Regions from separate parts of the Lysinibacillus sp. GbtcB16 genome, predicted to be linked through region 2. Evidence: riboswitches for the same ligand, from Rfam matches in the RefSeq annotation. Region 2 holds a riboswitch; each other region holds the start of a gene.
The links. Region 2 has a riboswitch for cobalamin ahead of KVT27_RS11335 (energy-coupling factor ABC transporter permease). Riboswitches for the same ligand answer to the same signal wherever they lie in the genome.
Positions count from the first base shown of each region.

Region 1: another riboswitch for cobalamin. It lies ahead of KVT27_RS07715 (ABC transporter substrate-binding protein); the one in region 2 lies ahead of KVT27_RS11335 (energy-coupling factor ABC transporter permease).
Region 3: another riboswitch for cobalamin. It lies ahead of nikA (nickel ABC transporter substrate-binding protein); the one in region 2 lies ahead of KVT27_RS11335 (energy-coupling factor ABC transporter permease).
Region 4: another riboswitch for cobalamin. It lies ahead of mmgD (citrate synthase); the one in region 2 lies ahead of KVT27_RS11335 (energy-coupling factor ABC transporter permease).

Region 1 is NZ_JAGXJV010000001.1:1,534,667-1,543,762, reverse strand. It holds partial or broken gene KVT27_RS07745 (HIT family protein) at 1-422, opposite strand, end outside; gene KVT27_RS07740 (dihydrofolate reductase) at 486-962, opposite strand; gene KVT27_RS07735 (alpha/beta hydrolase) at 1,124-2,041, shown strand; gene KVT27_RS07730 (class I SAM-dependent rRNA methyltransferase) at 2,103-3,299, shown strand; gene KVT27_RS07725 (S9 family peptidase) at 3,386-5,374, opposite strand; gene KVT27_RS07720 (precorrin-3B methylase) at 5,446-6,123, opposite strand; gene KVT27_RS07715 (ABC transporter substrate-binding protein) at 6,176-7,171, opposite strand; cobalamin riboswitch at 7,336-7,522, opposite strand; gene KVT27_RS07710 (elongation factor G) at 7,699-9,096, shown strand, end outside.
Region 2 is NZ_JAGXJV010000001.1:2,213,922-2,223,017, reverse strand. It holds gene KVT27_RS11360 (GNAT family N-acetyltransferase) at 1-302, shown strand, start outside; gene KVT27_RS11355 (S8 family peptidase) at 385-3,903, opposite strand; gene KVT27_RS11350 (energy-coupling factor ABC transporter ATP-binding protein) at 4,042-4,890, opposite strand; gene cbiQ (cobalt ECF transporter T component CbiQ) at 4,887-5,660, opposite strand; gene KVT27_RS11340 (energy-coupling factor ABC transporter substrate-binding protein) at 5,666-5,938, opposite strand; gene KVT27_RS11335 (energy-coupling factor ABC transporter permease) at 5,940-6,686, opposite strand; cobalamin riboswitch at 6,831-7,015, opposite strand; cobalamin riboswitch at 7,277-7,458, shown strand; gene KVT27_RS11330 ((2Fe-2S) ferredoxin domain-containing protein) at 7,603-7,974, shown strand; gene cobJ (precorrin-3B C(17)-methyltransferase) at 7,979-9,096, shown strand, end outside.
Region 3 is NZ_JAGXJV010000001.1:1,791,858-1,797,648, reverse strand. It holds gene metE (5-methyltetrahydropteroyltriglutamate--homocysteine S-methyltransferase) at 165-2,462, shown strand; cobalamin riboswitch at 2,585-2,777, shown strand; gene nikA (nickel ABC transporter substrate-binding protein) at 2,922-4,541, shown strand; gene nikB (nickel ABC transporter permease) at 4,613-5,566, shown strand; gene KVT27_RS08995 (ABC transporter permease subunit) at 5,568-5,791, shown strand, end outside.
Region 4 is NZ_JAGXJV010000001.1:1,781,429-1,790,524, reverse strand. It holds gene KVT27_RS08990 (ABC transporter ATP-binding protein) at 1-31, shown strand, start outside; gene KVT27_RS08985 (ABC transporter ATP-binding protein) at 34-849, shown strand; gene KVT27_RS08980 (NUDIX hydrolase) at 892-1,377, opposite strand; cobalamin riboswitch at 1,610-1,804, shown strand; gene mmgD (citrate synthase) at 1,995-3,116, shown strand; gene KVT27_RS08970 (bifunctional 2-methylcitrate dehydratase/aconitate hydratase) at 3,215-4,648, shown strand; gene prpB (methylisocitrate lyase) at 4,691-5,605, shown strand; gene KVT27_RS08960 (acyl-CoA dehydrogenase family protein) at 5,651-7,309, shown strand; gene KVT27_RS08955 (enoyl-CoA hydratase-related protein) at 7,320-8,105, shown strand; gene KVT27_RS08950 (enoyl-CoA hydratase/isomerase family protein) at 8,120-9,096, shown strand, end outside.

The DNA of each region.
Region 1 (9,096 bases), 680 kb from region 2:
ATTACTCAAATTATTTCTAGCATGAAGTAATACTGGCCTCAAGGATTCAACGGATCGCCCGAATGCATTCATCCATTCATAGCGGGGCACCATCCAAGTATGGAAATGATGAGTCGTATCTTCGTTGTAAAAATAATAAACGTATTCAATGCCCAATACTTCCCTTTGAGCTTGTCTAATTTTTTTAAGAGATTGATGTAATCCAGTTTTTCGCCATTATTTAATTCATCGAAGCAATGGATATGACGCTTTGAAGCTAATATAACTAATCCCTTGATTGGATAAGCTACATCCTGGTGGGCGTGAAAATAATCCGTTTCAATGACAACACCACCATTGGGCTCTACCTGTCCACTTATGATCGCACAGCTCAAGCAATCAACTTGAGCAATTTCTCCACTCGATAATCGTATGTTGCGCATCAATATCTCCCCTAAATATAGAAATAGCACGGTCAATCAAAACCGTGCTTTTCTTTTCCCATGTTATTTACGCTCAAAAATTTGATATTGGAAAGTGTAGCCTTCTGAAGCTGTTTCGGGCTGTTCAGCAGAAACCTCTACAAATTCCTCCTCATAGCTCGGGAAAAAGGTATCGCCCTGAAATGAATGATTGATTTTTGTAATATATAGGCGATCTGCCATTTCCATTGATAAACGGAAAATTTGCTCGCCGCCAATAATCATGATTTCCTCTACATCCCCTGCTATCGCTATTGCTTCTTCTAGGCTTGTCACAGTTTCAATGCCTTCTGCGTGATATTTTTCATCTCGTGTAATAACAATATTGCGACGTCCTGGTAGTGGACGACCAATGGATTCAAACGTTTTTCGTCCCATAATCATTGGCTTGCCCATTGTTTTGTTTTTGAAATACTGCAAATCTCCCGGTAAATGCCAAGGCATTCCGTTATTATAACCAATTACATGGTTGTCATCATGTGCCACAATTAAAGAAATCATACTGTCCCTCCAAATACTTTCTTCCCTTTTATTATAAACACAATTCGTTGATTTCACCTCTATTATGAAAGAATTTTCTTTTTCTAAAATTAAATCCTAGTAAAATTATATGAATAGTTTATAATGTAAGTAATAAACGTCACAATAAAGGACTGATGAGGATGACTACTTTAAGAAAAGAAGCTGTTCATTATATTGAAGATCAACAAGTTGCCACACCCTACTATCAAGTTACACCACAGGAAGCTCGCGCGATGCGTACGGTTACGCCATGGCAATCACCCCATAAGCCAACATTAGCGGCGATGCAAGATCAACTAATTACCATGCGTGATGGGGCTCAAATTACGCTACGACTTTATATACCTACTCATGATCAACCATTACCTGTTATTGTTTATTATCATGGCGGTGGCTGGGTATATGGTAATTTAGAGTCTGCTGATGCTGGCTGTCAGCTTTTAGCAGACCAAGCGCAAGCAATTGTCGTTTCAGTGGATTATCGTTTGGCTCCTGAATTTTCTTTTCCAACTCCATTGCAGGATGCCTATGATAGCTTATTATGGGTGCATGACCATATCGAAGCATTTGGCGGCGATGCTGCTCGGTTGACAGTGGCTGGGGACAGTGCCGGCGGAAATTTAGCAACGGTCGTGGCCTACTTAGCTGTAACTTCAGGTGGACCGTCATTGCAAGCACAAGCACTCATTTATCCTGTTACAAATGTGGATTTTACGACCGTTTCCTATCAGGCTTATGGAGAAAAGTTCGGCCTAGATAAACAGGGCATGCAATGGTTTTCTCAACACTATACAGCTGAATCGAACTTTACAAATCCATTGGTGTCTCCCCTACTGCTCGAGGATGTAAGACATATGCCTAAAACCCTCCTCATTGCAGCAGAGGTCGATGTTCTCTTTGATGAAGGTTTAAGTTATGCCAAAAAACTGACTGACGCTGGAGTACCTGTGGAGCATATAACCATGTCTGGTTTAATTCATAGCTATTTTAGCAAAATGAATTATTTTGAAGAGGCAACAATCGAAACGGTGGCAAAAATTGCTGAATTCTTGAAATAAGTTTGGCTATCCCATCCAAACAGTGCGATAATAGAGCAAAACGTTTTTAAAGGATGACAACATGACACAAACAATTGCACTACAAGTAAAACAGCCTTTTGCTGATCAATTAAAAAAAGGCTATCCATTAATTTCAAAAGATGCAGTGGATGCACGACAACTTCCTTCCGAGCAAGGGACTCTACTTAAGCTGATGGATCACCATAATCGTTTTATTGGTACAGGTTACTACGGTATTCAAAATAAAGGGATTGGCTGGGTCCTGACGACAGATATAAATGAAACCATTGATAAAGCTTTTTTCATTAAAAAATTCAAAAAAGCCATACAGCTCCGAGAAGCATTCTTCCAGAATGAACATACAACAGCCTTCCGTGTTTTCAATGGTGAGGGTGATGGTATCGGTGGCCTGACGATTGATTTCTTTAATGGCTACTATATGGTGAGTTGGTATAGCGAGGGTATTTACTCATTGAAAGAAGTCGTTTATGAGGCGCTTGCTGAAACTATCAATTACCAGGCCATTTATGAGAAAAAACGATTCGATAGTAAAGGGCAATATATGGAACAGGATGATTTTGTCATGGGGACTCCTGGCGAATTTCCAATCATGGTTAAGGAAAATGGGATGACCTATGCAGTCCATTTAAATGATGGTGCGATGACTGGGATTTTCCTTGATCAACGGGAAGTCCGATTAGCTATTCGTGAGCGCTATGCGAACACAACAAATATGCTAAATACCTTCTCCTACACAGGGGCATTTTCTGTAGCCGCCTCGCTTGGAGGAGCTACTAAAACAACAAGTGTCGATGTTGCAAAGCGCAGTTTAGCCAAAACGATTGAGCAGTTTAGCGTCAATCAAATTGATTATGAAGCGCAGGATATAAAAGTAATGGACGTTTTTCATTATTTTAAATATGCACAGCGTCACGAATTAAAATTTGACCTTGTTGTATTAGATCCACCAAGCTTTGCCCGCACAAAGCAAATGACGTTCTCTACGGCGAAGGACTATCCAAAATTACTGAAGGATACGATTGCGATTACAGCCAAAAATGGCATTATTGTGGCTTCCACAAACAACGCAAGCTTCGGTATGAAAAAGTTTAAAGGGTTTATCGACCAAGCATTTAAAGACACTCGTACACGCTATAAAATTGTAGAAGAATACGGTTTACCAAAGGATTTCCGTGTGCCTCGTGAATATCCTGAATTTAATTATTTGAAGGTCGTTTTTATTCAAAAAATGGACTAACTCATCTGGAATCACACTTTGCTGTGGTTCTTTTTTTCTATAAAAAAGGCTTAAGAAGTATGTTCACTTCCTAAGCCACCTCTTTTTTAAAGTTTTTCCACAAACCAATCTCGTATATATTCGAGACGATTAATTCTTAATGTTGGCTTTCCGCTTCTTGACAGTTCATGATTTGCTTCAGGGAAACGGACGAATTTCGTTTCTTTTTTTCGATACTTCAAGGCGATAAATAATTGCTCCGCCTGTTCAATCGGACAACGATAGTCTTTTTCACCATGTAAAATAAGCAATGGTGTTTCAACCTTGTCTACATATTTCAATGGTGAATGATGCCATAGCTTCTCTATATTTTCGAGCCCCGCTTGAATTTGCCAGTCTGTAAAGTAATAGCCAATATCACTCACTCCTGCAAAGCTAATCCAGTTCGATATAGAGCGTTGTGTAACTGCTGCCTTAAAGCGGTTGGTTTGCCCAACAATCCAGTTGGTCATAAAGCCACCATAGCTTCCACCTGTTACACCTAGTCGAGCTGGATCAATGAAATCAAACTGCTCTAAAGCATAGTCTACAGCGGCCATCAGGTCTTGATAGTCATTGCCCCCATAATCACCACGTACGGCATCCACAAATGTTTGCCCATAGCCATGACTTCCGCGTGGATTTGTATATAGGACTGCAAAGCCTTGAGCAGCTAGGATTTGGAATTCATTAAAATAGGTGTTGCCATACATCGCATGCGGACCACCATGGATTTCAAGAATAAGGGGATATTTCTTTCCTTTTTCATAGCCCACTGGCTTCATGATCCAGCCGTTAACCTTCCAGCCCTCAGCTCCTTCAAACTCAATGCTCTCTGGCACAGCTAACTCTTTCGTCTTTAAAATGTCTTCATTGACTGTCGTCAATCGTACTTTATCACCTGTTTTTAAGTTAACGTAATATAAATCTCCTGGATTCGTTGTCGTACTTATGGCGACAATGGCTTGATCATTTTGAGCATCTAATGAAAAACCATAAACGTATTGATCATCGTGAATAGCTGGATAAATTTCACCATCTACATTCCCAAAGTAAATTGCCGCATTGCCGTGATCTGTTACTTGGAAATAGAAACTATGATTATCATTCATCCATTGTACACTTGGTGCTGCTACCCCTTGCAGGAAATCACCGATGACATAATCACCGACAGGGGCATCAAATTCACTTGTTACACAGCTTAGCAGATTTTGTTCCATATCATAAATCCATAGCTTCGCTTGTGTGGCATTTTCGAACTCACGTTTTCCTCCAACAAAGGAAAGGAAGCGGCTATTAGGCGACCAAGACGTCTGGTAATAAGAGCCAATCCCCTCTGTTACCTTACGACTCTGTGTTGTTTCTAGATCGAATAAATAAATATCCGCATTAAACGAAAAATCTAAGTCCTCTGCTCGATCTGCTAAGTACGTAAGATAACTGCCATTTGGCGACCATGTACTCAGATGGAAATGCTCGTTCCCTTCTGTCACTTGCTCTAAGTCACCAGATTTTAAATCGACAATGGCAATGTGAGTATGCTGGTCCATATCCATAAATCCACCCGCATCCGACTTATGTTTCATCCTATCGATTTCGAGTGGCTTTAGTTCTTTTTCTTCTTTCTTGTCATCGTCAGCTTTGTCTAAGATAGTTTCATCTTTACCTAGCATCACTGAAAAGGCAATTTTCTCTCCACAAGGAGACCATACGGGCGTTGACGCACCGTTCTTGCAATACGTCACTTGCTTCGCCTCTCCCCCTGTTTTCGACAGTACAAAAATTTGTGGCTTGCCTGATCTTGTCGAAGAAAAAGCAATTTGACTGCCATCTGGCGACCAGACAGGAGAGCTTGTCCGATCGTCACCATAAGTCCATTGCTGAGGACGTTTGTCTTTTAAATTTAAATAAAATAAGTTAGATACATAGTCTTTTTTCTTCTCATCAATACGTGTCTCTACATACACTACCTCAGTCCCATCAGGTGAGAGCTGTGGATCTGCCACTGATTTCAAGTGATAAAGATCTTCTGGTTGAATCCCTTGTTTAGATGTCATGTTCTTGCTCCTTTGTATTGTCATTTTCTATGCTCTACTACAATATTTCGACACCCTAAGTATTATTCCTGCTACTCTATCGATTTTTTTACTAGTTCCCAATCAGCATTCATTTTTGTTCTGCGATAAAACTTATAAAAAGGTTCATTGGAACGAGCTTGGTTCTGATAGAGACGAATGATTTGTAGCAAAAAATCCTCAATATGATCAATCCCTACCCTTTTCGCGAAGAGAGTACCCGCCTGTGCCTTCGCCCCCATAGGGATGGCTCCTAAATAAACATCAAAGCTCTCATGCTGATAGACTAAACCAATATCATCATATGAAGGATTATAGCAAGCCGATGCACAGCCATTCACATTGACTCGTACTCTTGTAGGCACAGTTATACCGTCCAATGCCTGATAGAGTTGTTCTGTTTGAGGCACTGCCTCCATTTTTTCACCATCACAAAAATCACATGCCTTCATGGCAATATGAGGTCCTGAGGAAGCAACAAACAGTCCTGCCTCCTGTAAGGCATGGGTCGCTTCTGTCAGTTCGCTAGTGGGGATCGATAATAATATGCTGTAGGAGGCCGAATATTTAATGGCCCCCTTCTCTCCTACAATTTCAGCTATTTTTTGAAATTGGGCAGGCGTATAATGCTTATTAATAATGCCAGGGCTTACCGCTAATCGTGAATAATCACCTTGCTGATTTAGAGTTTCAAACGTTTTATCTGGTATGTTTTGACGAAATGCATTCATTGTTATCGCTCCTTAAGAAAAAGGAGCTAGCAAAGCGCTAGCTCGAATGTTTTTAAAAGTTGGCAGGGTAGAAGCCCTTGGCTAAAATTTGAATAGCCGCTGCAGCACGTACTCCTTCAGATGCTGCTGAAAGTGGAAGAATGACAAAGCGATCATTTTTGACTGCTTCCATTTCCTTCAACGCTGGATCATTTTTTAAGAATTTTATCTTTTGTTCAGCAGTTGTTTCACCATAATCAATGACAACCACCACCTCTGGATTGCGATCTACTGCATCTTCCTTGGATACCGTTGTCCATCCTGACTCCACATCTCCAAAGATATTTTGACCGCCAGCGATTGTTACTAGCTCATTCATAAAATTTTGACCAGCCGTGAATACATCTTTATCACCACTGTCAAAGACTAGCACACGTAAATTTTCACTGTCTTTTGGTAATTTCGCTTGAATTTCTTCGACATCTTTTGTCATCTGTTCAATTAATGCTTCACCGCGATCTTCCACGCGGAATATTTCCGCGATATGACGAATATCCGCGAAAATATCCTCTAATGTTGGCTTTGTCATATTGGAAGCCGTATGTAAATACGTATGAATTCCTAATTCTTCAAGCTCCTCTGGTGTTCCAACACCTTTCTCACCAAAGCCACTTTTCCAGCCTGCATACAAGAAATCTGCCTCGGCATCAATGACTTGCTCCTTTGTTGGATATTGATCTGAAAGAACTGGAACTTTATCGTAGGCTGCTTGAAGTGGCTCGTAGATTTTATCATCTAAATAAGCTGTCCCTACCATGGAATCCTCTAAGCCTAATGCAAGCATAATTTCTGTTACATGCTGATTTAGGCTAATGGCCTTTTTAGGTGCTTCCTTATAGGTTTGGGTAGTTTCATTATTTTCAATGATGACCTCAGATGCTGTCGCCTCAGACGGTTCAACTTTTTCAGTTTGTGTTGCTGATTCAGGCTTGTCCTTTGCGCCACACGCTCCTAGTACAGCGATTAAGGCGATGACCATGACTAGCCAAATACTTCTCCATTTTTTCATGTCCTATTCTCCTTTGTTGTCATAAATATAGAAAGAAATCAGAGACTTCTTTGCTACTAGGATAATTGGAAGGGCATAAAAAAACCCTCTTGTCGCCAAGAGAGTTGCATAGTGAAAAAACGGTATTAGTACCTTTATCACTATCCCCATCCTCGTGGTTCTTAGTTAACATACATATATTGGCAGGTATCCTGGCTTAGGTTCATCATCTATACGCCTTCCCATAGTTAAACTACAGTGGCATGCTGTATAGACTCCCCATTTACAGTTGCGGGACAGCATCGGAATTACACCGATTTCCCTTTTAAGCAAATGACTAAGGCCATTTGCACCAATATGTTCTATTTATGCTATTGATAGACTAGCAGTTCATGCGTTAATTCTAAATCAGTAATAGAATGCAAAAAATATAATCATCATTATATTAGCACTATTTCGACAAAAAGACGAATCATTTTACAAGAAATAGTTGTGCTAGTATTCTGATACAATGAGAAGATAGCTACCTATAGAAACGAGGATATATTATGTACAAGACGATTGGGGTTCTTGCTCATGTTGATGCAGGAAAAACAACCTTTTCTGAGCAAGTGCTTTTTCATACAAATAGTATTCAAGCGCGGGGACGTGTCGATCATCAGGATGCCTATTTAGATAATCATGAGCTTGAGCGCAAAAGGGGCATTACAATATTTGCCGAGCAGGGACGCATGACTATTGGCGACGATACATATACGTTGATTGATACACCAGGACATGTCGATTTCTCTCCAGAGATGGAGCGTGCCATCCGTGTCATGGATTATGCCATCATTATTATTAGTGCAGTAGAAGGTATTCAAGGTCATACTGAAACGGTATGGCAGCTTTTACGAAACAATCATGTCCCTACATTCTTTTTTATTAATAAAATAGATCGTGACGGAGCAGATGTAAGGGCTGTGATGACCCAGCTCCATAAAGATTTCTCGGAACATGTATTATTCGTCGATGAACCACTTCAGGAGAATTATGTTTCCAGCACAATCATGGAATGGCTGGCGGAGCGTGATGAAAAGCTCCTGGATGCCTTTTTGAATGAAACTTTGGAGCATGGTCTGTGTATGAAGCAGCTACAATCGATGATTAAAAATGAATCCGCCTTCCCCTGCTTTACTGGTTCGGCATTAAAAGATGAAGGCATTCAAGAATTGATTGCTCAACTTCCACTCATAACGGGTACTCACTTCGCGCCGGAAGCACCGTTTCAAGGAGAAGTCTTTAAAATACGACATGATGGCCATCAGCGTCTAACATTCATCAAGGCTTTAACAGGAAAATTACATGTTCGAGATGAATTTACGTTTGGAGACCTTACAGAGAAAGTAACAGAAATTCGTCTTTATAACGGCAGTCGATTTGAAACTGTTCAGCATGTTGAGGCCGGTGAAATCTTTGCTGTTAAAGGACTCAGCCAGGCAAACATTGGCGACCGCATTGGCAGTAACACGCTATCACAGCCCTATGAGCTTGTCCCTACATTACAGGCAAAAGTTCAATACGAGGGTGAGCAACATATTAAAGAAGTATTAAAGATTTTCCGTCTACTAGAGGCCGAGGAGCCATCATTGCGTGTCGTATGGCAGGAAAAGTTTCAGGAAATCCATGTGCATATAATGGGTGTCATTCAGTTAGAGGTCCTGATTGAAGTATTATTGAAGCGCTTTACACTAAACATCACTTTTGGGGAGCCGCAAATATTATATATGGAAACAATTGCGACAACCGTTACAGGCTACGGACATTTTGAACCACTTAAGCATTATGCAGAAATTCATTTATTAATGGAGCCAAATGAACGTGGGACAGGCATTACCTTTAGCAATACCTGTCATGCAGATGATTTATCAGTGGGCAACCAACGTTTGGTAGAAAAGCACTTGTTT
Region 2 (9,096 bases):
CGGTCATTTTTATGGCGCAAGTAGATGGCAAGATGGTTGGATTTACACAATTATATCCAACGTTTTCTTCCATAGCGTTACAGCGTGCCTATATTTTGAACGATATTTATGTCACGGAAGATGCTAGAGGCCTAGGGGTGGGCAAGGCATTGATGGAAAAAGTTTTTCAATATTGTGAGCAACAATATGCTCGTTATGTGACACTGCAAACAGCAGCTGATAATGTGAATGCTCGTAAGCTGTATGAAAAGCTTCATATGAAGCAAGATGAATACTGTAATTATGTCAAATATTTTATGTAATAAGCATTTTAGTTTAGAATAAAGATGCTTAAATGTATAAAAATCCCCTAGATATTCCGTTATCTAGGGGATTTTATTGATATTATTTAATTTCTAACGTATATGGCTGTGTACTTGCTTGGCCATAATATTCACTAACTTCAATATAGTATTTACCTGCATCCAGTTCAATTGTACCTACCTCAGCATCTCCAGCTCCGTAAAGATCTAAAGTTTTGACTGTTTTTCCGTTTGCATCTATCACTCGAATCACACCATCTAGTGCTTTTTCTGTTTGAAGTGAGAAGAAGACATCACGTTTTTGGACGTTGTTAAATTCAAAATAATCCTTATCACCAAATGGTATACCCGCATTTAAATAGTGAGTAGCTATCCATTTGTCGTCTTCTTTCTTCAGGGCTAATGGTTTGGTTGGTACACCATTCACTAATTGGGAATCTGCATCTTCGTCTGCTCGTTTATGGTCGAACATCGTCAATGTGTAGGGCTGAATGGACAGTTGGCCAAGCCCTGTGCTATTGACTTGAATAAAGTAACCTCGATCCTTTTTAGCCTTAAAGGATGTATTTACGTCTGTCGTTCCTACCATGCCAAGGAGTATCTCAAGAATATTATCGCTCAGTCCAAATGGAATAGCGGTCTCCATTTCTTTCGGATCAATTTTCATATTACCATTTGTATCTTCAATAATCGATCCTGCAAATTTCAAGTCCTTCTGTAACTCTTTTGGTAATTGATTTAATTGTTCATTGGTAAATGGAACAGAGGAAATTAATAAACTCATAATTTCATCATTACCGTCTTGCTTATAATAGTAGTAATCCTCATCGTCTTGGTAAATTAGATGATCTTTATAAGTTGTACCTGGTTGAATTTTTAGAGCTTTTGCTTCTTCATAATTATCAGGATTATAATCTTTTGGAATATCACCGATTTTACTTGTTTTCAACGTATATGGCTCAATAGAACGTTCCCCAGCATTTACAACGGCTACTACATATGTTTTGTCCTTTTTCAATGCCATCACCTTTGCATCGTTTTCATTACCGGCTGAGCCAAGAAGCAATGAAAGTAAACCCAAATCATTGGTTAAGGACGAAACAGGAATTAGTTCATTTGCTTTTTCATCGTATTCAAAGACAGTACCAGCAGGCATTTGGCCAGCACCTTTGTTAAAGCTAAAACTATAAAGGGCATCTTCCTTTGTTTTAAATAAGAAGTAGTCCTCATCATATTCTGTTTGGAAATAAGCTTTTTGATCCTCACCAATGTTGAAGCGAATAGCTTGCTTAATAATCGGATCAACATTTTCTAAATTGTCCGTTGTAAAGGAATTCATGAGCATACTCATCATGCCTTCAATTTCATTCCGCTTTTTTGTTGTACTTGACGTTATTGGTAATTGGTCGACAGAGATATTTTCATCGTACATGCCTTCCTCTAAAGGTAGTCCATCCTCATCGGGTGGGAGCGTAACAACCTCACCTTTTAATGTGTATGGAATCATAGACTCACTGACTGTTTCCTCTTTTTCAATGCCACCACTGAAAAACATCTCCATAGAAAACTCGCTATTACTTTCATTAGATACACTTAAAATGTATTCTTGATCTGGTACTGCATCGATGATCATGCTAACTGCTTCACCTTTAGCTGCACCGTAAGAACTTTGAATAGGGAAGGCTTCCTCTTCTTCATTTTCCTCTTTTTTAGCTTGCTTCACCTCTTCTGGTGGGATCGGATTGAAATCCTCTTTTAAGTAAAGATCCATAGATGCAGTAACACCTGGAATTCCAGATAAATCAAACTTCAATGTTGTTGGTTTTGTTACTGAAAACGTAAAATAATCTTGATCCTTTTGTTGATCTTTCGACAGTAGGGTATAGTTTTTACCTGCCGTATTATATGGGAACTTTTTAATAGGCTGCATGGAAGACTTATTTAAAGTATCAATTGGCAAATTCGAGTTTTTCGCAGTTTGTGCTGTAAAGATATAAGTAGATTTGCCTTTTAAGCTATAACTACCATTATGATCTTTCACACCAATTAACAGCGTTCCTTTTTGGTCTGCTTTAAAGAGGTGACCTTCTTTTTTTCCTACACGAACATCATTAACTTTAATAGGCTCTACTTCACCTTGTTCATTAGTAGGGTAAAAGTATAAATCAAAGGCATAGTCGTATTGATCAGCGCCTTTCAATGTTAGCTGAGCATACTCATTTGCCTCTAGCTCAACCTTGTACCATTTTTTCTCGTCTTGCTGTTCGAAAACACCTTGTTCAATATTTAATGTATTTTTAGCAAGAACTTTGGCATTTTTGATACGCTCTTCTTTAGATTCAGAATAATGTTTAGGTAATTTATTTAAATCGAACTGTAAGGCTTTCACTGGATCGACAAGCCCATGACCATAAGTAAGGTCATAACCCTTTTTACCTAAATCTTGTGCTGTTATTTCAAGAATTGCTTCAATTTCATGTGGCTTTAAATTCGGATGCTTTGATTTAAGTAGGGAGACGATGCCTGCCACCACGGGAGATGCCATGGAAGTACCACTAAACTTAACAAAAGATGATCCTTTTTTTTCATCGTGTACAGTGCTGTAGATGTCTTCGCCAGGAGCCACGACATCGACAGAGGGACCATAATTCGAATAGCTTGATAGTTTATTACGATCATTCGTGGAACCAACACTAATTACGCCTTCATAGGAAGCAGGGAAGGAATATTCATCCGTAGACTCATTTCCAGCCGCTGCGACAATCGTAATGCCACTATCAATAGCTTTTTGAACAGCATCCTGCATAAGGGGGGATTCACCATAGCCTCCTAAACTCATATTAATGACATCAACACCCTGCTCAATGGCGTACAGAATACCTTGTGCAATGATAAAATCATTTGCTCCTTCTTTTCCGTTAAAGACATCAATAGGTAGTAGCTTCGCTTGTGGATTAATTCCATGTCCACCAATTCCATTGTCTTTAGCTGCGGCAATAATCCCAGCAACATGTGTTCCATGATCACCTGGATAAGAGGTATTTGCCGGTGCAGCTGCATTATAAGGTGTGAGTACTTGAGATTTTAGATCGGGATGTTTAAAATCAACACCAGAATCGATAACAGCTACTGTTACGTCATGTTCCCCAGCTAATGCTAGTGCCTGATCCATTTGCAAGAGGTTTAGATGATACATATCTTGTTTCTTTGGGTCAGTTTCTTTGTTGAAAGAATGATAGACATAACTTGGGGATACACTTGTAATCCTTTGCTGCTTTAAATAGTAAGAGACGGCTTTTTCTATGGATACACCTTTGTTAAGTTGAATCACATCATAGCCTAATGAAGGAATGGAGCGGATGACCTTAGATCCAATTTTTTTATGTACGTTTTTATCAAGACCAGAATGCTTGATAATAATCGTATCCTTACTCATCCATTTGTCTTCATTTGTAAGATTCTTACCTGCATGTTGTGAATTGCTTGCTACTACATTCTTCGCACTTTGTTGTGGTGTCTCCTCAGCAAAAGCTGAAGCGACAGGAACCATTAATGCAGCGGATGCTACGACAGCGACTGATTTTTTTAACCAACTTTTCAATTGTATCTCTCCTTGATGTTCTATAATATGTCTCGACTATACTAATACGGTTAAACGTTAGAAAAGTTTCGCAAATGAGGAAAAATTTTCTCAGTAATTTAAAAAAGGACTGTCCGTTACTTTTTATGGATGATACCATTACGCCTCTACATATAGCTGTTCAATCAATTGCAGTAAGTCATGCTTAGAGCGAGGAACTGAAATATTTTCTTGCCATAATTTCTTTTTTTGTAGAGCCAAAGCCATGTCAAATACCCATGGTCGTTCAAGATGTGCCCGTTTTAGCAATTCTTCTTCATAAAATAAGGCGACAGGGTCACCATTATAAATAATTTTTCCTGCCTCCATAACAATGATTTGATCGGCCCATTCATAGGCAAGGGCAATGTCGTGAGTCGCAAGGATAATCGTTCTTTCATGGTCTTCTACTTTGGCTAAGTATTGAAAAACTTGTGTAGCGTAATAGCTATCAAGACCCGCCGTTGGTTCATCTAATAAAAGGACAGTCGGTTCCATCGCTAATACACCTGCCATGGCCACACGCTTTTTCTGCCCTACGCTTAAAAAGTGAATGGGTTTATCTAGTAGCTCAGTCACTTCAGTTTGTGCAACAGCCCATGCTATTTTTTCTTCAATTTTTTCCGTAGACCATCCTAGATTCATTGGACCATAAGCTATATCTTGCTTAACAGTCCCTGAAAAAAGCTGATTATCAGCATCTTGAAAGACGATTCCAACCTGTTGGCGGAGAGCCTTTAATGCCTTTCTAGTATATTGAAGCTTTTCCCCATCAAATGAAATGGTCCCAGCTGTTGGTTTCAAAATACCATTAAGGTGCTGAAATAAAGTGGATTTTCCTGCTCCATTATGACCGAGTATAGCGATTTTTTTCCCTTTTGGAATGTTTAATGTAATATCTGTCAAAGCCTTCGTACCATCTGCATAGGCATACGACAAGTTGTTAAGTTTAAAATAAAATGCTGTCATGAGAAGTACCCTCCATATATGATGAGGAATAAAAAAATAGCCGTCATGCCAAGCCAGTTTTTTTTGCTATAGGCGCCCGTTTCATGCCAATAAACAGTTTCACCACCACGGGCCTGCATGGCATGATTAAGCTCTCGACTGCGCTGAAACATTTCAATAAACAACGCGGCAATTAGCATGGATACTGAACGTAACCATTGCATGGGTGAGTGGTAGCCAAGCCGGGCTTGCTGGGCCAAATGAATTTTTTGCATGCTTTCTAAAAAAATAAAAATAAAACGATAGGTGAGTTCTACTAGCTCAACTAATAAAGTAGGGAGCCGCCATTGTCGGAGCACATAACATATTCCTTGTACTGATGTCGTTAAAATTAAAAAATATAAGCAACTTATACTGCCAAGTACAATAAAGAATAGTTGCTGGGCGGTAGCGATACTGGCTCTCCCAATAAAAATTGTCCAGTTCATATACGTAAATGCCCCCATATGGGCTGGTAATGTATGCGCTGCTGGCGCTATCGAAATAATGATGGATAAGAGACTTGTGAATAAGAAAAAACCAGGTAGTAATAATAGCTTCGCATAATAGTTTAGTGGAATTTTCGCGCCCCAAATGATAAAAGCACTCATTACAAAAAATGTAATGAGTGAAAGTCGTTCATCTCTCATAATAAGCGTGAATAAAAGTAGTCCTAATGAAAATATCATTTTTTCTAGCGGATGAACGAACGCTAGCTTATTGAGATACGCATACTTATCAATGAGTAACATAATCCTTAACCTTCTTTATGCTTGCCACGCATATAGCCAATAAAGTAGCCGATAAAACCAGCACCAATAGCTGCTTGTAGCACGAATAATAAGCTTTCAATTTCACCACTAGGTGGTTCCCACACACTATCAAACCATGGCTCATATTCTGCATTGATTTCCCCAATGGCTGCTTCTGCTTCACCGTCGGCTCCTCCAAATTCTGCTCCTTTTTGGACGAAAAGAGGGATAATGGCCAATAGCACCACGATGGCTAAAAGTAATAAATTTCGTTTCATATTAGTGCGCCTCCTTTGTAGAGAAAACACGTAAAGATTTTAATTCGCTAATATTATATTTTTTCAAGAAGTTCATGACAATAACTGTTAATAGTCCTTCACTCACAGCTAATGGGATTTGTGTTAAGGCAAAAATACTTGCGAACTTTGTAAAGGAAGCCATAAAGCCTCCAACTTCAGATGGGAAGGCTAGTGCTAATTGAACGGAAGTCACCACATATGTACCTAAATCCCCAAGCATAGCCGCAAAGAAAACAGCTAATGAAAACGATAACCCCATTTGTTGCGCCCCTTTAAATACAAAGTAGGCGATAAACGGGCCTACGATAGCCATCGAAAAAGCATTAGCCCCTAATGTTGTGATCCCACCATGTGCTAAAAGTAAAGATTGGAATAATAAAACAATTGTCCCGATGACACTCATCGCTAACGGTCCAAATAATACTGTCCCGAGACCTACTCCTGTTGGATGTGAGCAGCTCCCTGTAACTGAAGGGATTTTTAAGGCTGATAGGACAAAGGCAAACGCACCGGACAGCCCCAGAATCATTTTTGTTTCAGGGTTTTCTTCAATTGTTTTACGAATAGAGCGCAATCCTAAAATAATAAATGGGATGGAGATTGCCCACCAAAAAATAGCCCATTCGATTGGTAAAAACCCTTCCATGATATGCATGGCGAAGGCACGCTTTGGCACCATTAAAAAAGCCAATAGAAAATAACTAAATTTCCACCAAGACAGCTTCAATTTTCTTCCTCCAAACTGTAAATAGATTTTTAGAATGTAGCGTGCGTAATAAAAAAGCACTTTTCCGTTGTTGGAAAAGTGCATAGCTAAAAAAGCAAATAACATTTTCATCTGCTAAGCCGCACACCTATCCTCGTAGGCTGAAACGATCACTTATTTTCGGCAGGTCTCCTGGCTCTAGTTCAACACTTTATAGGTCTTCCCATCTATTGGACAGTGACATGTTCTATAAAGCTCCCTATTACAGTGGCGGGACCGCGCCGGACTTAAACCGGCTTCCCTTTTAAGCAAAATGACGAGCATTTTACACCAAAAAATAGTAAGTTGTGAGATTTCACGACAAAGTGTATCACGAATTTCCATAAATATGCTATACTTTTTTTATAAAAAATTAAAAATAGAATATCAATGTCGAAAATTCTGATAACTAACGTTTTTTAGGATTAAAGAAGGCAAATTCAATTTTTTAATAGCTTTCAACCCTCCTATGAAATTGATAAATTTGTCATGATTTTTTAAAGAAATATTGAAATTTTAAAATAATAAGATATGATTAAGACAGTTTTCTATTATATATACGATTAAAAATTTCATATAAAACGTCGATAAGTGCTCGAAGAACTCGAGATAATAGGGAAATTGGTGAAAGTCCAATACAGCCCCCGCTACTGTAATAGCTGATGAAATCGCAATGCCACCTGTGCAAACTAGGGAAGGTGCGACAGTAAAATGAAGCTTAAGTCAGGAAACCTGCTTATCAGATTGTGCATGCAAACTTTTCGGAGGGAGAAGTTGAAGCAAAAGCGAGGATCTGTCTTTCAATCTATTCGTTTTTATTTGGCTTCTACAAACCTTTACTCTTCGGCAGAGTAAAGGTTTTTTCTTTTTTCCAAAAGCAAATGAGGGGAGATATAAGATGACAACGTGGAATTTAGAGGGGATGAAAACACATCTCTTTATTTGCAATGGCAGTAGCTGTATGAACAAGGGTGGGGAGGAAATTACCCAAGCTATACGAGATGAAATACAGCGTAACGCACTAGATAAAGAAATACATACGACAAGAACGCGCTGTAATGGACGATGCAAGGATGCTTGTGTTGTAATTGCTTACCCTCAGGGGAATTGGTATCGTGTACCATCAACGGAGCATGCTAGAACACTTGTACAGGATTTGCATCATGAATCCTTATATAACGATCATGTTTTTACACTTCGAGAAGGGACATTACAGCGAACAGCGCAAACGACAGCCATTAAAGGGATTGAAAAGGTGAAAGAGGGGTAAAAACATGGCGCAAAAAGGGAAAATTTTCGTAGTAGGCTTTGGGCCTGGAGACTTTAAGCATATTACGACACGTGCAGTAGAGGCTTTACAACAAAGTGATATGATCATAGGCTATAAAACCTATGTTGAGCTGATTCAAGATTTAGTCAGCGCAAAATCCATTGTCAGTACAGGTATGACAGAGGAAGTGTCACGTGCTCAGGAGGCCGTTCGTCAAGCAGAGGCAGGAAGTATTGTTTCGGTCATTTCGAGTGGAGATGCGGGCGTTTATGGTATGGCGGGATTAGTGTATGAAGTATTAATTGAGCTAGGCTGGACAGAGGCAACTGGTATTGAAGTGGAGATTGTCCCAGGTATTTCAGCTATCAATTCATGTGCTAGTTTACTTGGTGCACCCATTATGCATGATGCTTGTACCATTAGTTTGAGTGACCATCTTACGCCATGGAATTTAATTGCGAAGCGTGTGGAAGCCGCAGCTATGGCCGATTTTGTTATTGCTTTATACAATCCTAAAAGTGGTCGCCGTACAAGACAAATTGTCGAAGCGCAACGAATTCTTTTAGAATATCGTTCTCCTGACACACCAGTAGGGCTTGTAAAAAGTGCCTATCGAGAACGTCAGGAAGTGACGATGACGACATTGGCAAAAATGTTGGAACATGATATTGGTATGCTGACAACGGTTATTATCGGAAACTCATCTACGTTCTTCTATGATAATAAAATGATTACACCGCGTGGCTACCAACGTAAATATACACTTGGCGAGGAAAAACAGCCATTACGTCCACATCAACGCTTACGGGAAGAAAATGAGCCATGGGCGATGAATCAAGAGACAGGAACAGCACGAAATGACTTTGCGGCAGACCCTAATGCAGGGAGAATGAATAAACCCAGTATAGCCGTTATGCCAAAGCCGCAAAAAACAGCACTTGAAATGGCTACAGCTGCGCTTGCAATGGTAAAGGGAACAAGTGCTATCAAGGCTACGCCAAAGCTTGTACAACAAAAAATAGAATCAATTTTTGAATTGGCAGTGAGCCCTGGCGTGGCCAATAAATTTTTCACACCACAGCAAATGATGACGTTAGCAGAGGTCGTAGGAGAAGAAGGATC
Region 3 (5,791 bases), 420 kb from region 2:
GCAGCCATTTTCCGAGAAGGGGAATGGCTTTTTTTCATGCTACTATTCTGTATTCCAGAGCAAAATCTACTGGTTTTCGTATAGAGCCACTGAATCTAGCATGGGATGACACAAATTTGTAAGAGCAAGTAACCATAAACTTATTGATGAAAGGGAGATTAAATATGACTTATACTAGTACACTCATTGGCTATCCATATATCGGAGATGACCGCGAATGGAAGAAGGCGTTAGAAGCATTTTGGCGTCAAGAGCGAACGGAAGAGGATTTTCAGGCAACCCTAAAAAGTATTCGGTTATCGCGGATTGAAAAGCAGCTACAATCTGGCATCGATATGGTGACTGTGGGAGATTTCACTTTGTACGATAGAATGTTGGATACAGCCTTAATGTTTGGCTTAGTACCCAAGCGCTTTAACTGGCAAGGTGGAAGGGTAGATTTACATACCTACTACAGTGTAGCGAGAGGAAATCCTTCAGCAGTAGCTAGTGAAATGACCAAATGGTTTAATACCAACTATCACTACATTGTTCCTGAATATGAAGGGCAACCGTTGCAACTAACAGAAAATAAGGTATTGGCCGACTTTTTAGAGGCAAAAGAAGCGTTCGGTATTATTGCGAAGCCAACACTTATTGGCCCCTATACATTTTATAAGCTAACTAAGGGCTACAATAAATTAACACAGGTTGAATATTTAGTAGCCCTATTACCTCTCTATGCTCAGATTATTCAAGAATTAGTAGATGCAGGTGCGCAGTGGATTCAATTAGAAGAGCCTTCATTAGTGACGACACTTGACTCAGCAGAACGGAAGCTAGTACAGGAAATCTATACTCAGTTAGCGACAACCGTTCCAGCAGCAAAACTCATGCTACAAACATATTTTGAAGCATTATGTTCCTATGAAACATTGATTACATTGCCTGTCCAAGGGTTTGGTTTAGATTTCGTACATGGCTATAAAGGGAATATGGAGTCACTTCGACAATTTGGTTTCCCTCAGGATAAAGTTTTAGCTATAGGTATTGTTAATGGTCGTGATATATGGCGTTCGAACCTAGCGGAGGCTAACGCCACGATTCAAGCTATTGAAAAGCTTAGCGATGCGAAGGAATTGTGGATTCAACCCTCAAGTAGCCTTCAGCATATACCAATATCAACTTCACTTGAAAAGAAGCTGGACCCTGTTCTCAAACAAGCACTGGCGTTTGCTGATGAAAAAATCGAAGAAATTATTGAGCTCACTAAATATAGAAAAAATCAAGACGGAACGCTACGTCATAATTTTTCAGCAAGTATGAAGGCCATTGAAGCCCTAAAAAATCATTCGATTCGTCAAAATAAAATGATCCAGCAAGCCGCTCAATCCGTATCAACGAAGGATTTTGAGCGACATAGTGATTTTAATCAACGTCAAAAAATACAGCAGCAGGCGTTAGGACTGCCACTATTCCCAACAACGACAATCGGCAGCTTTCCTCAATCTGATGAGGTGAAAAGAAATCGTAATGCTTGGCGAAAGAAGCAATTGTCGAATGAAGACTATGAAGCATTTATTGAACTGGAAACAAAGCGCTGGATTCACTTGCAGGAGGATCTTGATATGGATGTACTAGTTCATGGAGAATTTGAACGGACAGACATGGTCGAATATTTCGGTGAGAAATTGACGGGCTTTGCCTTTACTGAAAAAGCATGGGTTGTTTCGTATGGCTCTCGCTGTGTGAAGCCTCCGATTATTTATGGAGATGTTGCATGGTCTTCAGCCATTACCGTGAAAGAGTCTGCGTATGCCCAAAGCTTAACGAAGCGCTTTGTAAAAGGGATGCTGACGGGACCAGTGACCATTTTAAATTGGTCCTTTGTACGCGATGATATTTCTCGAAAAGATGTCGCTTATCAAATTGCATTAGCACTTCGCAAGGAAGTGGAAGCACTTGAAACGGCAGGCATCTCCATTATTCAAGTGGATGAACCAGCACTTCGAGAAGGGTTACCTCTTCGTAAAGAAGAATGGGGGACTTACTTAGACTGGGCGGTCAATGCCTTCAAGCTTGCTACATCGAGTGTTGAGGATGAAACACAAATTCATACACATATGTGTTACTGCGAATTTAACGATTTCATAGAACCCATTAGCGCGCTAGATGCAGATGTGATTTCCATTGAAACATCACGTAGCCATGGGGAGCTAATTTCTTCCCTCCAAGTAAATCCTTATACAAAAGGAATCGGATTAGGTGTTTACGATATTCATAGCCCACGTGTGCCGAGTGAAGGCGAAATGTTAGCCATTATGAGAGATAGTTTACAAGTTCTAGACAAACATCAATTTTGGGTTAATCCTGACTGTGGCTTAAAAACAAGGAAAGAGCCAGAAACAATCGCGGCTTTAGCTAATATGGTAGGCGCTACTAAAATATTACGTCAGGAAGTGAAGGAATCTATATCAAGATAACGAAAACGATGTAATAAAAGCAAAGATCAGGGTATCTACCTGGTCTTTTTGTATGGAGGTTTTATTATATTCAGAAAATAAAATTGACGTGAACATTTCAGCATGTTATGTTTATTACTAATTTCAAATATTGCATTACAAGTTTGAATGAACGTATTTTTCATTCAATTAAAAGGAAAATGGGTGTAAATCCCATGCTGTCCCGCAGCTGTAAATGAGGAGTTTTGTTTCGATTACCACTAAGTTCTATCTTGGGAAGGTGAAGCAAAATGATGATTCATAAGCCAGAATGCCTGCTTGTAAGAAGATTCATTGATGATCTACGAAAGATAGGGAGATGGATGGAAGCTTACGTATTTGTAGGTTTGTCTGTCCTTATTCTTGTGGAATAAGGTTTTTTTATGCCTTTTTCTATTCAATTTGTAGATATGAACAGGGAATAGAGATAGGAGACAAAAAATGAGATGGACAAAGTATTTACTGCCTTTCCTGCTTGTTTTGACCTTGAGCTTTCTTGCAGGTTGTACAAGCTCAGAAAAGGACAAAGGAAATTCAGCATCAACAGAACAAACAGATGAAAAAATGATTACGATTGGATGGCCATTAGATGTAGGGCCATTAAATCCACATACATATTTACCAAATCAGATGACTGCTCAAGCCATGGTTTATGAATCTTTAGTGGCGTATAACGATGATGGCACAATTACGCCAAAGCTAGCAGAAAGTTGGGACATCTCAGAGGATAAAACTGCCTATACGTTCCATTTACGCAAGGATGTTACCTACTCGGATGGGACTGCCTTTAATGCTGATAATGTGATTCGCAATTTTGATGCAGTATTAGCGAATCGTGACATGCATTCTTGGATGGGTATGGTCAATCATATTAAAGAGGTCGTCAAAGTAGATGATTCAACAATACGTTTGCAATTAGATGAACCGTATTACCCTGTGTTAAACGAATTAGCCTTTGTTAGACCATTCCGTTTTTTAGGGGATAATGGCTTCCCAGACGGCGATGCAACAAATGATTCCATCCAATCAGCTATTGGCACAGGTCCATGGGTATTAACCGACTATAAAAAAGATGAATATGCAGTATTTAGCCGTAACGAACAGTATTGGGGTGAAAAACCACTCGTAGATAAGATAAAGGTTAAGATCATTCCAGATTCGGAATCTCTTTCGTTAGCCTTTGAAAATGAAGAATTAGATGTCATTTATGGTCGAGGGATTATTAGCTTAGATAACTATACGTATTTAAGAGATAGTGGCAAATATAAAACCGCTACATCTGAGCCGTTGTCTACGAAAGCATTACTGTTCAATACACAGTCTGGGCCGTTAGCTGAGCTAAAGGTTCGACAAGCTATTCAATATGCTATCAATAAAGAACAAATGATAGACAGTATTACACATGGTACAGAAAAAGTGGCAAACACGCTATTCTGGGATGCAATTCCTTATGCCAATATTGATTTGGCGCCCATTATATATAATCCTGAAAAAGCGCAGAGATTGCTAGATGAAGCGGGCTGGACGCTACAGAAGGGTGAAAAAATTCGTTCGAAAAATGGCCAACCCCTTACATTAGATTTAATCTATATTGCTACTGATGCCATTCAAAAACCTATGGCGGAGTTAATGCAAGGCGAGCTAGCAAAAATAGGGGTACAGTTAAATATTGAAGGCGCAGATGTTATGGTCGGTCTGCAAAAATTAATGGATGATCAGGTTGATATTAACTTCTGGCGTACAAATGGACCGCCGACTGATCCACATAGCTTTGCAAATGAATCAGCTACACCAAATGCTAGTGGTGTATATGAAGCAAAATTAGGCTTACCAAATGCTCAAGAGATTGATACAAACATACATCAACTATTAGTTGGTACCGATGAAGAGGAACGTGTGCAGCTATATACGGATATTTTAACAATGTTCCACGATCAAGCATTATTCTATCCAATATCGTATGAAACGAATAATGTTATTTATCAACCATATATGAAGGATTTTGCACCACGTGCTTCTGAATATGACATTCCATATGCACAAATGGATAAAGAAAACTAAGTATGAAAGAGAGAGTGTGTCGAACCAGGACAACTCTCTTTTTATCATCGGATGAAATAGGAAGTGACGACATGTACGAATCGACTTGGATGTTTTGTGTAAAAAGAATTCTCACACTTCCATTTGTATTAGTAGGCGTATCTATTCTGACCTTTGTGTTTATTCGTTTCGTACCAGTAGAACCGGCAGAGGTCATCCTTCGACTCTCAAGAATTGCCCCAACACCAGAGGCTATACAAGCTTTACGAGAAGAATTAGGGACAGACAAGCCTTTTATCATGCAGTATCTGCTATGGGTAAAAGGCGTTTTACAGCTAGACTTTGGGACATCTTTTGTTAGTAAATTACCCGTGGCTCATGAGCTATTTGCTAAGCTACCCGCTACCATTGAATTAGCTATAGTAGCATTTATCCTAATTTTAACTTTTAGTATTCCATTAGGGGTTGTGAGCGCATTATATAAGCATTCCTTTATCGATAAAATCATTCGATTATTTACAGTACTAAGTGTATCCATCCCAACATTTTGGTTAGGGTTTATCCTACTCTATCTTTTTAGCTTAAAACTTGGCATTTTTCCGACGAATGGAAAAGGTTCGGTAGCACATATTGTTTTACCAGCCTTCACCTTAGCTTTACCTACAATCGGATTGTTCTCACAGTTTATCCGCTCTGCCATAATCGAAGAATACGAGCAGCCATATGTAAAATATGCACAGCTTAGAGGTTTGAAAAAATCGGTCATACTCATTCGACACGTGGGGAGGAATGCTGCCATACCAATATCAACTTTGTTTGGGATGACACTCGGAAATTTGCTAGGTGGTGCTGTCATAGTCGAGCAAGTATTTAGTTGGCCGGGGCTTGGTCGATATTTAATAGAATCCATAACGAATCGTGATTACCCCGTTGTACAATGCTATGTGTTGGTGATTGCTGTCATCTATGTGCTCGCCAATTTAGGCACAGATGTATTGCATCGTTTATTGGATCCTCATCTGATGATGAAGGATAGGAGAGAGTAAAGTGAACTTAGGACGTATACATATGAGAAGATATATTAGTCTCACCTTACTAATGATCATTGGTTTACTAGGACTGTTAGCCCCACTCATTATGCCTCATGACCCTTTAGCAGTCGATATTTCTAAGAAATTTTTAGCACCCTCATGGGACTATCCATTAGGAACAGACCATTTAGGAAGATGTGTCTGCTCACGATTGCTTTTAGGGATTCGGTATTCTTTAGG
Region 4 (9,096 bases), 430 kb from region 2:
GAAACTATTACAATCCCGAATTATGTTTTAGAGGTGAAAAGATTGAAGCTACTAGAAGTGAGAAATATTGAGAAGAACTATGCACATAGACCGTTCATATTCAAGCGAAGACAGGATGCTCCTGTATTACAGAAAGTATCATTTTCACTTCAGGAGGGGGAATGCTTAGGAATTGTTGGACAAAGTGGCTCAGGAAAAAGCACATTGGGCCGAATTATATTAGGGATGGAAAGGCCAACAGCCGGTGAGATTCTATTTCAAGGGGTTAATCTTTATGATGCCACTAGCCAACAGAAAAAAATGATACGGAGAGATTTACAAGCAGTCTTTCAAAATAGTTATCATTCATTAAATCCAAAGCACACCATTTTTCAAATTTTAGAGGAACCATACCTAAATTTCGAGCATTATAGCTCAGCTGAGAGACATTATAAGGTAAAGGAATTACTTGATCATGTAGAGTTAGAAAAATCTATTGCCGAAAAGTATCCTTCCCAGCTAAGTGGGGGACAACAACAGCGTGTGAACATTGCAAGAGCGCTTGCCTTACATCCAAAATTAATTGTTTTAGATGAAGCCATTAGTAGTTTAGATATGATTTTGCAAAAACATATCATTCAATTACTACAGACACTACAAAAGGATTTGCAACTTGCCTACATTTTCATCTCTCATGACCTACAGGCTACACGCTTTATTTCAGATCGCATCCTTGTCATGCAAAATGGTCAGCTAGTAGAGGAAAGTATGAAAGGTGAACCATTTAAGCATTCCGCATCACTTGAGCTATGCAACGCGATTTTACCCACTCACCCTCGCGAAAGAATTCACAAGAATACTAGTATCTGAAATACCTTTGCGAATAAAATCCTTATTAAAATTCTTACATTGTTATTTGGAAAGCTTCGTAAAGGAGCTTTCGAACTCCCATATTTTGCCCTCTAGGTTGTTTAAGAGAGCGACCGTCCTCTGTTCCATATTATTCGGAAGTTCTTCCTTACTGAAATAGGTGAGGCTTAAGCTCTCACCATCTTTCATTTCCAATACACCCCTTACATGTTTAGCTCTATAAAGGTGAATGACTGTATAGATTTCATCGCCATTCGGATAACAGTAGTAATAATCAGGTCCTGTAAAAACACCGATAAACTCAAACTCTTTAGCCACGAGTCCAGTTTCCTCATAAAGTTCACGCGCAGCAACCTGCTCTAATGTTTCGTTTATTTCCATTGAGCCGCCAGGTAATCCCCAATCCAATGTATCTGAACGATGTTGAAAGAGTATTTTCTTATCATCATTAACAACAAGAACTGTCGAACCAACGTTTATAATCGGTCTATTACCGATAAGCTTTCTTAATTCTGTTATATAGCCCATCCCGTCACTCCTCGTTTCATCGTAATGCAAAACAAATCGCTTTTTTAAAGCAGACTTCATAAATATAGCTCCATTGGGATTGATTAACAATCTTTTTTTTGAGCGAAATAATGCTTAAATATGCAGAATAGTTCGTCAAAAATGAAAAATAGCTTTTTATAATCAGTCTTTTCTGAATTTTACCTATGTTGATTGTTTGGAAACCTCTATGTTAAGGTAAAAAGACAAATTGAATATGCTAAATTTTGGTGGTTCAAATGGGTTTGATTCCATTTGATTAAAAGGGAAGTTGGTGTGAGTCCAACACTGTCCCGCAACTGTATGTAGGAGTTCCATAACGAGACCACTGTTTTGTTCTTCAAAACGGGAAGGTGTTATAGGAATGTTGATGATAAGTCAGGAGACCTGCCGCTAAATAAGCATCAATTGACCTACGAGGATAGGGAGGTGTTAGCTACTGTATGATGAGTGTGAATGGATGTAAGTTCACTGTTTTTTGTTCTGTCATACTTTTGTAGATTAACAACTTCTAAAGGGGTAGAAGTTGTTTTTTTGTTGTTCTTTCGAGTTTGAATGGTAACGCTTACAAGAATGATTAAACAAAGGGGTTGTAATCCATGGAGTTAACGTATTCACCAGGTCTTGATGGAGTTATTGCTGCGGAAACAAAACTGTCTTTCTTAGACGTAGTAGAAAGCCAAATTGTTATACGGGGCTACGATTTGATTGAACTATCTCAGCGATATTCCTATTTAGATATTGTCCATTTATTATTGCACGGAAACCTACCAACTACTGAGCAACAAGCTGAATTACAGGATAAATTGAAAGAAAACTATCACGTTCCACAAGAGCTTGTTCAAATTTTTAACTTATTACCAAATGGGACACATGCTATGGACGGCCTTAGAACTGGAATTTCAGCGTTAGCAGGGTATGATCAGCACATCAATGATCGATCGACTGAAAGGAATGTAACACGAGCATATCGACTTTTAGGTGGCATGCCCAACATCGTTGCGAATAGCTACCGTGTATTAAATGGTCAAGATGTTGTCAAACCGGATAGTCAGCTTTCTTATAGTGCTAATTTTTATTACATGATTACTGGAAGAAAACCAACACCATTAGAAGAAGAAATTTTTGACCAATCACTTGTTTTATATAGTGAACATGAAATGCCGAATTCGACTTTTGCTGCTCGTGTTATTGCCTCCACACAATCCGATCTGTATGGTGCTCTAACTGGTGCTGTCGCATCATTGAAAGGAAATTTGCATGGTGGGGCGAACGAGGCAGTCATGTATATGCTGCTTGAAGCTAAGACTGTAGAAGGCTTTGAAGCGATGCTGAAAAACAAGCTCAAAAATAAAGATAAAATAATGGGCTTTGGCCATCGGGTCTATATGAAAAAAATGGACCCAAGAGCGCAGATCATGAAAGAAGCTTTGTATAAATTATGCTTGGAGCAAGGTGATGACCGCTTATATCACATGTGTGAAGCTGGTGAAAAAGTGATGGTGGAGGAAAAAGGCTTGTATCCAAATTTAGATTATTACGCTGCGCCAGTGTATTACATGCTGGGTCTACCAATTGAATTATATACGCCTATTTTCTTTGGCTCTCGAACGATCGGTTTATGTGCACATGTGATCGAACAACATGACAATAATCGATTATTTAGACCTCGTGTTCATTATATAGGCGAGCGTCATAACCTTGAAGAATTGTCGGTATAATCAAGTTTTAACAACTCGCCACAGAGCTGATGGACATTCTGACCAATGCCCATCAGCATACTAGTATATCAAATGCATACCTTGAAAGGAAGATATAGATGATTAAAACGAATGAAAAAACGATGACAGACCAGCTTCTTATTGATATTGCGGATTATGTATTAAACACAAAGATTACGAGCGAAGAAGCTTACGAAACGGCTCGATATGTTTTATTGGATACGTTAGGTTGTGGCATTTTAGCTTTACAATATCCTGAATGTACAAAACTTCTAGGTCCTGTAGTACCAGGTACAGTCGTTCCAAATGGTACTCGTATTCCAGGAACATCCTATGTCCTTGATCCAGTAAAAGGTGCCTTTAATATCGGTTGTATGATCCGTTGGCTGGATTATAACGATACATGGTTGGCGGCAGAATGGGGGCATCCTTCTGATAATCTAGGTGGCATTTTAGCTGTAGCCGATTATTTGAGTCGTGTACGTGTTGCAGAAGGGCAAGAGCCTCTCCAAATAAAAGACGTTTTAGAAATGATGATTCAAGCTCATGAAATACAAGGAATACTTGCACTCGAAAATAGCTTAAATCGTGTTGGCTTAGATCACGTCTTATTTGTCAAAATAGCGACAACAGCTGTAGTAACAAAGGCTTTAGGTGGCACTCATCAAGAAATTGTCAATGCCTTATCAAATGCTTGGATTGATAATTCAAGTTTAAGAACCTATCGACATGCTCCTAATACAGGCTCTAGAAAATCATGGGCTGCTGGCGATGCTACAAGCAGGGCCGTACAACTAGCAATGATGGCTGTGAAGGGGGAAATGGGCTATGCAACTGCATTGTCTGCACCAGGCTGGGGATTCCAAGATGTGCTCTTTAATAAGGAAGAATTAAAGCTTGCGAGACCACTTGCATCTTATGTTATGGAAAATGTCCTCTTTAAAGTGTCTTACCCTGCAGAATTTCATGCTCAAACGGCTGCAGAATGTGCTGTTCATTTACATCCTGAAGTAAAGAATCGCCTAGCTGAAATTGACCGCATTGACATTACGACGCATGAATCAGCCATACGAATTATCGATAAAGAAGGGCCACTTCACAATCCTGCTGATCGTGATCACTGCCTTCAATACATTACAGCTATTGGTCTTATTTATGGTGACATTACAGCAGATCACTACGAAGATGAGGTGGCTGTAGACCCACGCATTGATGACTTGCGACATAAAATGGTTGTCGTGGAAAAAAGACAATATACAATCGATTATTTAGACCCTGATAAACGATCCATTGCGAATGCTGTTCAAGTTTATTACAAAGATGGTACATCATCCGAGCTAATTGAGTGTGAATATCCTTTAGGACATCGTTTCCGTCGTGAGGAAGCATTTCCACAGATCATTAATAAATTCCAGCAAAACATTCGTACGCATTATTCTCAAAAACAACTCCATACAATAAATGAGGTTTGTGCAAATAAAGAGCTGCTTGAACAAATTGCTGTCCATGAATTTATTAATTTATTTATTTAATTTAGAAGGATTCCGAACGCAACAAAAAGGAGGTTTTTAACAATGGCGTGGATTGTCCAAGAAGCGAAGACACAAAAACAATTAGCTGAACAATTTAAAGCTCTTATTGCTCGTTCATCTATTTTGCAAATACCAGGAGCACATGATGCAATGGCTGGTTTAATGGCTAAAAAAGTTGGCTTTGAGGCATTGTATCTTTCGGGTGCCGCTTATACAGCGAGTAGAGGCCTACCAGACTTAGGAATGATTTATTCAAATGAAATCGCTCAGCGTGCTAGTGATATTATTCGGGCTACTAATTTACCTATGCTAGTGGATATTGATACGGGCTTTGGTGGTGTATTAAATGTTGCCCGTACTGCTTGTGAAATGGTAGAGGCAGGGGTTGCTGCCGCACAGCTAGAGGACCAAAATCTTCCTAAAAAATGTGGACATTTAAATGGCAAAACTCTTATTTCAATAGAGGAAATGATACAAAAAATAAAAACGATTAAACAAATAGCCCCTACATTAGTAATTATTGCTCGCACGGATGCAAGGTCTGTTGAAGGCTTAGAGCAGGCTATTCTAAGAGCCAAAGCATATGTTGCTGCTGGGGCAGATGCTATTTTTCCAGAGGCATTACAAACTGACAAGGAGTTTAAACAATTTGCCAATGAGTTAGATGCACCCTTATTAGCCAATATGACTGAATTCGGTCAAACTCCTTATTATACCGCTAAGGAATTTGAAAAAATGGGCTACTCGATGGTCATTTATCCTGTTACGTCTATGAGAGTTGCAGCGAAAGCATACGAGCGTGTATTTGAATTAATAAAAAATACTGGAACACAACAAGAAGCAGTTGAGGATATGCAAACAAGAAGCGAATTATATGAAACGATTTCCTACTATCAATTCGAGGATTTAGATCGTGAATTAGCAAAAACCATCTTACCTAAGGAGGAAATAAAGTAGGAGAGCTGAATGGCTTTTCTCCACTTTCTTTCAAGGAGGACTCATATGGATCGACTAGAAGACAAAATGACAATCTTTACACCAGAGGATTTTCATGATGAAGAAGAGCTCATTGCAAAAACTGCTGAGCTCTTCATTAAACAGGATGTCTCACCGAATATGTCATCTATTGAACTGCAGCAATATGCGATCACTCGTCAACTATTTCAAAAAGCAGGTGATCTTGGTTTACTGGCTATTGAAATTCCCGAGGCCTATGGAGGACTCGAGCTCAATAAAACAATTTCCGGTCTTGTAGCAGAGAAAATGGGTTTTGGGGGCTCTTTCAGCGTTTCCTACAATATCCATGCTGGGGTGGGCACATTACCCTATGTCTATTTTGGCGATGAGGAGCAAAAGCTGAGGTACTTACCAAAGCTTGCATCTGGAGAATGGATTGGTGCCTATGCACTTACAGAGTCCGATGCAGGCTCTGATGCACTGCGCCCCAAAACGAATGCTAGATTAACAGAAGATGGTACAGCATGGATAATAAACGGAGAAAAGCAATGGATTACGAATGCTCAGCTAGCAGACGTCTTCGTTGTTTTTGCCCAGACGCATAATGGAATGACTGCGTTGATTGTCGAACGTTCCTTTAAAGGGGTATCTGTAGGTCAGGAAGAGGAGAAAATGGGCATTAAAGGCTCTTCAACGGCAACGCTCATTTTAGAAGACGTGATGGTACCAATTGATCATGTTCTTGGAGAGGTTGGCAAAGGGCATATCGTCGCTATGAACATCTTGAATATGGCTCGTCTAAAGCTTGCCTTTTCCAATATAGGAACGGCCAAACAGGCATTTCAATTAGCAGTGAATTACGGGAAGGGACGGAGACAATTTGAACGATCTATCGTTGATTTTACAATGATACAGGAAAAACTTGCTGACATGGCCGTTTTGATTTATGGAGCAGAAAGTGCTGCATACCGAACGGCTGGAAAAATGGATGAGGCTATTGCATCAGGAAGTAAGGAAACGGTGGTTCAGAAAATATCCGGATTTGCACTCGAATGCGCACTCCATAAAGTACATTGTTCCGAAGCACTTGGAAAAATTGCTGATGAAGCTGTCCAAATACATGGTGGATATGGTTATATGCAAGATTATGATGTGGAACGTTTGTATCGGGACGCAAGAATTAGCCGTATTTTCGAAGGTACAAATGAAATCAATCGCCTCACATTGGCAAAAATGCTGTGGAAAAAAAATATACAAACAACTGCAATAGCAGATGATTTTATGCACTGTCAGCCATTCGAAAATAATCACCATTATATCCTTCTCTCCAAGCATTTGATGCAACTAGCAATTACAGTCATTACGAATGCACAGATTCAACTCGAGCAGGAGCAAGAATTTATGCGTTTGTTGGCGGATATAGCCATGGAAAGCTATGTCATGGAATCAGCCTGGCTGAGGTCGAAAAAAGCTGTACATGAGCAAACAAAACAATTGATGACAGACATATTATGCCAGGAGGGTTACCGCAAAATAGAAGAAAGTGCAATTACTATTATTACGGCCGCTGAAAGCAATGAGCAAAAACGAGTAAGCTTGCTAAATAGTATTCGACAGTTAAATATTCCACTACGGCAAAATCTATTTATGAAAAAAAGGATACTTGCGAGAACATTCATTGACAACCCAAAAATGATTAGTTAGGAGGAGCAACATGATTGATACATTGGCAAACGTTACGAAAGAGGGGTCTATTGCTATTATTCATTTAGATCATCCACCTGCAAACACTTTGTCATCAGCCTCTATTGAAAACCTGCGTCGTATTTTCCAAGAGCTAGCGGAGGATGAAGAAACAAGTGCCATTATTATGACTGGCACTGGTCGATTTTTTGTCGCTGGGGCTGATATAAAGGAGTTTGTTTCAGCCTTTGGCCAACAGGAAAAAGCATTGCAAATGGCTCAAGCAGGGCAAGCGCTATGCGATGAAGTAGAAGCCATGAAGAAACCAGTTATTGCGGCCATTAATGGACCCGCCCTTGGGGGTGGACTCGAACTAGCGTTAGCATGTCATTTCCGAATTGCTTCTAAACAAGCCATTCTCGTCTTACCCGAATTAAAGCTTGGACTACTTCCTACATTCGGGGGGACTCAACGACTTAGCAGAATAACAAATCAAGCAACGGCGCTCCAATTAATTTTAACAAGTAAACAATTGAGTGCTGACGAGGCATTACAGCTCGGTATTGTCCAACTAGTAACAGAACCTGAGGAACTTTTGATGACGGCTAAGACTGTTGCGAATTCCTTTGTTGAGGGTAAAAGTATGACAAGTGTCTCTCGTACAATTGAATGTGTAATTCAAAGCACGAAGGCTAATTTTCAACAAGGACTAGAGCTTGAACGAACGAGTTTTGCTGAGCTATTGTTAACAAATGATGCTAAAGAGGGTGTGCAGGCATTTATTGAAAAAAGACAGCCACACTTTAAACATTGTTAAAGGAGGGGTCCAACATGGCAAACGAAGTACTATTTTCGGTCGAAGATGGAGGAGCGGCAACCATTACATTGAATCGCCCTAAAGCTTTAAATTCTCTTTCCACTGACATGCTTAACCCTATTAGAGAAAAATTAAAAGAATGGGAAGCGAATGATGAAATCCGTCTTATTGTACTACAAGGGGCTGGGGAGAAGGGATTTTGCGCTGGTGGTGACATTAAAACACTTTATCAAGCACAATCCAGTCAAGATGCATTACAAGGGGCTGAAAACTTTTTCGAAGTAGAATATGAAGTTGATTTGGCGATCTATCATTATCCTAAACCCATTATTGCTTGTCTTGATGGCATTGTTATGGGAGGTGGGGTCGGTTTAACCTATGGTGCAAGCCACCGAATTGTTACAGAGCGGACTAAATGGGCGATGCCAGAAATGAATATTGGCTTTTTTCCAGACGTTGGAGCGGGCTATTTCTTAAACAAAGCGCCAGGTTCTATTGGTTACTACCTAGCATTAACTGCGTCCACTATTAAAGCAGCAGACGTCCTTTTTGCTAATGGGGCAGATCATTATATGACGAGTGAAAAGCTATCTGATTTCCTTCAAAGTGTAAAACAGACGGACTGGCATTCTAACAATATAAACGCAATCATAACCCAACTAATAAAGAAATATTCTAGTAAGCCATCCGCGAACAGTGAACTTGAGAAGCTTCAAACAGTAATAAACCACCATTTTTCAAAACATACTGTAGAGGAAATCATACAATCCTTAGACCAAGACCAAAGCGAATTTGCCCGTGACACGAAGCACTTGCTTCTGTCGAAATCACCCTCCTCTTTAAAAATTACGTTACAGCAGCTTATGGACGCTCGTGAAAAAAAAGTAGAAGAATGCTTTAAGACCGATTTCATTTTGGCAAGAAACTTTTTAAGACATAGGGATTTCTATGAAGGTGTGCGCTCCGTTGTCATTGATAAGGATCGAAATCC